DNA from 2 places in the Bacillus sp. 1NLA3E genome. Region 1 is predicted to be linked to the other one. Evidence: riboswitches for the same ligand, from Rfam matches in the RefSeq annotation. Region 1 holds a riboswitch; the other holds the start of a gene.
The links. A riboswitch is a leader RNA that binds a small molecule or an ion and turns the genes downstream of it on or off. The one in region 1 is predicted to bind cobalamin.
Positions count from the first base shown of each region.

Region 1 (3,213 bases):
GGCATTATGGCTTGGAAGCTCTATATCGATCGCCTTATTTAGAGATAAACTAAAAACCCGTGTAGTCCGGAGCAATTTCATAGGAAAAGCGGAAGCGCTTGGTAAATGAAGTCCACAAGTCATTTAGCGGCTTGAGCAGGACAATTAAAGAAAAAAGGTCTGATTCCAAAATCTGGATTCAGACCTTTTTTTAAAGTCTGTGTTAAAGCTCAATGTTGATTTTTTGCACAAAGTTGATTGAAAGCGGAAATCAACACTCTAATTTAACACAGCCTAAAAATAAATAGGCTAACGCTGTAAAATAAACTACAGTTATTATATGATCATATATATTAAAGGTTAAAGGATGAGGAATTTGAAAAAGCAGAATAAGGTAGGTTTGTTGGTTGACGTTGAGACAACTGGATTAGGTCCAGATTCTGATGAAATAATTGAAATAGCTTTAAATTTATTCTCTTATCGAGAAGAAACAGGCGAAATAATCGACATTCTAGACCAAGACTCGTTTTTACGAGAACCGCTATCTGCATCGGCCATTAGAAATTATGACAATGCTTACCGAGTTCACGGGATCCCATTTGAATTAGTTGCTGGAAAAAGCTTTTTGGATGGGAAAATTAAATCGTACTTTAGTCAATCAGATGCGGTTTTTGCTCATAATGCTTCTTTCGACCGAAGTTTCCTTTATCGAATGTATCCGGAAGTGAATGAATTAAATTGGTATTGTACGATGAGAAGTATTAAATGGAAGGGTTACGGTTTTCCGAATAGTAAGCTACTAACCTTATTGAGTGCACATAATATTACCGATTATCAAACACATAGAGCTCTTGATGATATTACCTATTTAATGGAGTTGTTAAAAAAATCAAATCCAAATGGAGATCTCTACCTGAGAGAGGCACTTGAATATGGCCCGATGCGAAGATATCAACCTGCAACAGCCAAAATAAAGAGAATCCATCTTTGATATGAAACAACTATTTTCCAAATTATTCATTTAGTTGTTGAAAAATGGAGAATATTAAGATAACATGTATGATAGTTTCAATTTGAAATTGTAATATCCAAAAAAGTTAATATTTTCGTAGTAAATTAAGGTGCCATTCGGCTTAATAGGGAATCTGGTAAAATCCAGAACTGCCCCCGCAACTGTAAGTGTGGACGAAAAAGGAGAACCACTGTATAAAAATACTTTTCCTTGAGGAGGTATATTGTACGGGAAGGTCCTTGAGTAGGACGATACACGAGTCAGGAGACCTAGCTTAATTGAAATGAGTTTCAACTTCTTCGGGGATTGAGGATGTGAAACGATAGCAACTTAAGAAACTATGTTTGCTTTCGTTTTATCCATCCAATTTTTGTTGGATGGATTTTTTAATTCCTTTGGAAACAACTAAATAATGTTTAGGAAAAGGTGCGCAATCGCTTGAATGGATTGCGTGAAAAGGGAAGTACGGTAATAATCCGTCACGGTACCCGCCACTGTAATGGTGAGTATCATTGCCTATTGTCACTAACATTTGTTGGGAAGACGCAATGATATGATGATCCAAAGTCAGGAGACCTGCCTTGACCTAGACACTTCTGTAAACCTACGGGCCTATGGGTGGAAGTGCTGATTGAATGCAATACAATGCTGTTTTGTATGTATGTATTTATTTATGCACCCCTACTTTGGTAGGGGTGCTTTTGGCTTTTAAAGGGGGGACGGGAAGTGAAACTTTTTACTTTTGCATTGTTAGCCATTTTATTAGGAATGAAACATGGTGTAGACGGTGACCATGTTGCGGCGATTGCCGATATGGTTGGGAGCGAGGAAAAAAAACGGAAACAAATTTCGCTCGGAGTGATGTATGCATTAGGGCATGGCACAATAGTGTTCTTGATTGGCTTGATATCCATCTATTTAGGTTTAGAAATGCCTGACTCAACCCGGGAAGTGATGGAGGGATTAGTATGCGTTACGCTGATTATTCTTGGGGGATTTATGATTTATTCGTTGTTTCGGCAAAAAGGAGATTACAAATATAAAAGCAGGGTACAGATTGTTTTCCAGTTTTTCGGGAAATTAATACAAAAAACAAACCTTATAGAAAAAGGTAAAAACCTTTCATCATTCAAAATAGGTATCTTAAGTGCAGCCATTATCGGAACCATTCATGGTATTGGGGTAGAAAGTCCAACACAAATAGCTGTACTTACAAATGTAAGTGGTGGTAATAATTTTGAAACAGCCACAGTTCAATTGATTTTGTTTGTAGTAGGATTGTTAATCTCAACCATGCTCATCGCCATATTACTGACTTGGGGATTTTTGAAAGCAAGGCTGAAAAAGAACCTTTTTCTTGTGCTCGGCTTTGTGACAGGGCTGTATAGTTTGGGGCTAGGTTTAAATATGCTCGTTGAGATCATAAAAGGGGGAGTTTGAGTTGAAAGGAAAGTTGCTGGTAATTGGATTTGGACCAGGTAGTTTTGATCATGTGACCGATCGGGCGCGTGAAGCAATCAAAGAAAGTAATATGGTGATTGGTTATAGTACGTATGTTGACTTAATAGAAGGTCTATTAACAGACCAGGAGATTATTAGCACGGGTATGACTGAAGAGGTGAGCCGGGCCCAGGAGGCAGTTAAGCAGGCCGAACTTGGTAACAAAGTGGCGGTTATTTCTAGTGGGGACGCTGGGGTGTACGGTATGGCAGGGCTAATCTATGAAGTGTTAATTGAAAAAGGCTGGAAAAAAGAGACAGGTGTTGAGGTTGAAATTATTCCAGGTATCTCGGCCATTAATTCCTGTGCATCCTTACTCGGGGCCCCCGTGATGCATGATGCTTGTACAATCAGTTTGAGTGATCATTTAACACCATGGAATTTAATTGAAAAAAGAATTGAAGCAGCTGCTAGTACTGATTTTGTCATCGCTCTTTATAATCCGAAAAGTGGAAGAAGAACGAGACAAATCGAAGAGGCCCAAAAAATTCTATTAAAATATCGTTCGCCTGAAACTCCTGTCGGATTAGTAAAAAGTGCGTATCGTGACCGCCAACAAGTGATTGTCACGAACTTAAAAGAAATGCTAGAACATGAGATTGGGATGTTAACAACAGTTATCATCGGAAATTCAGCAACATTTTTATATGAAGGATTAATGATTACACCAAGAGGATATCAGCGGAAATACACTTTAGGTCAAACGGAGCAACCACTTAAGC
Region 1 is NC_021171.1:416,442-419,654, forward strand. It holds gene B1NLA3E_RS02180 (DUF3147 family protein) at 1-109, shown strand, start outside; gene B1NLA3E_RS02185 (exonuclease domain-containing protein) at 347-970, shown strand; cobalamin riboswitch at 1,082-1,282, shown strand; cobalamin riboswitch at 1,399-1,589, shown strand; gene B1NLA3E_RS02190 (HoxN/HupN/NixA family nickel/cobalt transporter) at 1,718-2,431, shown strand; gene cobJ (precorrin-3B C(17)-methyltransferase) at 2,433-3,213, shown strand, end outside.

Region 2 (3,213 bases), 540 kb from region 1:
TACATTAAATTTGTTCCAAGAACATAGTTGATGACTAATCCAACTAATGCTGCAGTGATAAATGTAGGTAAACTTTGTTTCTTTTCAACAATTTTACCGCAAACATAAGCAACTAAAATATATGAAACAATAAATCCGAAAGTTGGCTTAACAATCGTAGCAAAACCACCCCCGAATTGAGCAAAGACAGGAACACCTACAAGTCCAACAAATGTATACACTGTTAAGGCAATCGCTCCAAGGCGGCTCCCAAGTATGACTCCAGCTAAAATCGCAAAGAAAGTTTGTAAAGTTATAGGCACCCCGCCAATAACCATGAACGGAACAAACGATGTAATGTTTGCGCCGATAGCCATTAAGGCAACAAAAACTCCTACCATAGTTAAATCAATTGCTCTAAGTTTTTTATTCATTTCTATATCCCCCAAAATCTATTTATAGATAAAGAATAATGCGAAAGTTTATTTTTTGTCAACTAAAAAAATCAAAAGGTTGACATATATAGTGGTAGGAACATAAAAATCAGCCGAAAACTTCTTCGGCTGAATGCTTATATATTAAGTTTATTTAAACTAGAGGTTTTTGTACTTTTACGGGTTTTCCAGTTAAGAAAAAAGAGTTGGATCGACACGACTAGCACCCACTGCAGATAACTCCCGATCGTAAGCCGCTCGAATAATCCGCCGAAATCTGAATCATTGGCTACACTGATTGCCGCTGTCCCCCCAGTAATAAACACGATAAAGAAGGATATGTAGGAGTATGTCCGCAATTTGGATAGGGCTGCTTCCTTTTTCACACCCATCCCAAATAGAATAATTGATAACATGGTTAATAAGGAACAAATACTTGCCAAACCTAAATGCACTTTTCCTCCAAAGGTCATTTCAACAAAACGAGGGTCTTGGGGGAAAAAATACATTCCGCCACCTGTCAATCCAACAAAGAAAAGAGCTAGGGCAGCCGTTTTTATTTTCTTCATGTTTGGCGTTTTTAAACATAAAAACATGCCAACGCTAAATGCAATAATGAATAGATTATAGATAGCGAAAAGAATTTGTACACTCGGAATCGATTCAACATTAGAAGCAGTTATTTCACTAATTGTATTGTAAAGGTGACTGTAACTTTCGAGCTGAGACCCACCAATAATGACAGCAACTAAATACAATAAAGGGGCTAAAATTCCGAATAAGGGATAGACCTTTTTCATCCCATGTCCCTCCTATTATTAAAAGTCCTAGTTTGCCTATATCTTACCTCTATTAAGCTAGTTGATTTGTGAAATTTTTATTACTTTTGGAAAAATTAGGACTGTACCATAAACTGACTTACTTTTTAAAAAATCAGAAAATATTACAATGAAAGTCCAAATACATATACAAATGATTGGACAATTTGTATAATGATGAGTGACATAAAATTAATATTGGTATAAACAGGTGCAATGGTCTATTGAAAAATAGATTTTGTGCTTAATAGGGAAGTTTGGTGAAAGCCAACGCGGTCCCGCCACTGTAAATGGGAGCAACCTATAAAATGTCACTGTCGTTTTTTGATGGGAAGGCATAGGGAGTGATGATCATGAGCCAGGAAACCTGCCTGTTTTTTACACCAGCGGCCTACGTGGATAGGAGGGTGTTAAGTCAGGAACATTTATTTTGTTTGCTGCTTAACTAAAACAAACCTCCTCCTTAATATAGGGAGGATTTTTTTATGGATTTTTTATATTTAGAGAATGGAGAGAAGCGGATATGTTGGTTAGTAGAAAGATGAACGTATTATTGGTTGCAGTGTTTTTATTTTCTTTAATAGCTGGCGGCTTTCAAGCACCAGTTTTTGCGGCTGAAGGAGAGAATAAAGCGTCTGTAACGGTTATTGGGGACGAGGCAGCCGGAACTATGGTGGATAATCAACCAGTTCCAATTGCGGAAAATGCAACGGCTTTGGATATTTTGAGTAGCGCTGTTGGTGGGGACTTGGTAACTTCAGATACAGCTTGGGGAAAATCGCTCGACGAAATTAAAGGTTTAGCTCCTGGTCCAGAGGATACTTATTTTTGGGCTTTTTATGTAAATGGTTTTTCTTCTGATTTAGGTGCAGGAAGTTATACTGCTCAAAATGGAGATCATTATACTTTCCGCTATGAGGATTGGAATAAACCTGTCAGTGCTTCCATTAAAGTAATTGGTAAAAATAAAGAAGTAATTAACGAATCTAAATATAATTCATTCGTAGGTAAAGTAAGCGCATTACAATTATTACAGAAGTTAATGGGCAAAGAGAGAGTGTCTTTTGATAAAGATGGTTTTCTTTCTATTAATAATATAAATGCAGAAGGTACATATTACTGGGCTTTTTATGTGAATGATGAATACGCTTCTACAGGAGCAGATAGCTATTTTCTTCAACCTAATGACCAAATAACCTTTCAATATGAATCATGGGAGCAACCATCCGATAATGAAGGTGATGGGGACGGAGTACCGAATGAAAACACGGGAAATGAAAATAATCAACCACCTAGTGAACCGATTGCATCCGAAACGCTTCAAAATGCAATTGATACCACTTTGACTTTGTTCCCTGATGAATATGTTGGTGAAAAAGAAGCGGTTGTCTTAAGGCAATTAGGAAAAAGTATTCCAACAAATTATTTAGATAATGTGACAAAACTTGTTATAGACAAGAAAGGTGTCATTAGAAATATTTTAGATACAGAAGGTTATATTTTAGGAATTGTTGCAGCAGGTGGAGACCCAACCAATATAGGCGGCTACAATTTAATCTCTTCAATTTATACTGGTGACGTTGTAAAACCTGGATTGAACGGAGTTGCCTATGCACTGATTGCGTTAGATAGTATGAATTTTGAAATTCCTGCTACTGCTACATGGACAAGAGAAAAATTAGTGAACTATTTATTAGACAGTCAAAATAAGGATGGTAGCTGGTCAGGAGCAAATGCAGATATTGATATTACAGCAATGGTATTACAAGCCCTTTCTCCATACAAGGATCAAGCTGGTGTTAGCGAAGCAGTGAATAAGGGTGTTGAAAATCTATCATCCGTTTATCTGAGCGGAAAAATTGACAACAGCAATACTGCAGCTCAAGTGATTATTGCTTTATCAGCTTTAGGTATAGATCCAAATGGAGAAACATTTACTAAAGGTGGTACTAGCATAGTATCATACCTTTTATCATTTAAAG
Region 2 is NC_021171.1:954,098-957,310, forward strand. It holds gene B1NLA3E_RS04705 (biotin transporter BioY) at 1-413, opposite strand, end outside; gene B1NLA3E_RS04710 (DUF998 domain-containing protein) at 551-1,213, opposite strand; cobalamin riboswitch at 1,424-1,620, shown strand; gene B1NLA3E_RS04715 (DUF4430 domain-containing protein) at 1,755-3,213, shown strand, end outside.
Region 2: another riboswitch for cobalamin. It lies ahead of B1NLA3E_RS04715 (DUF4430 domain-containing protein); the one in region 1 lies ahead of B1NLA3E_RS02190 (HoxN/HupN/NixA family nickel/cobalt transporter).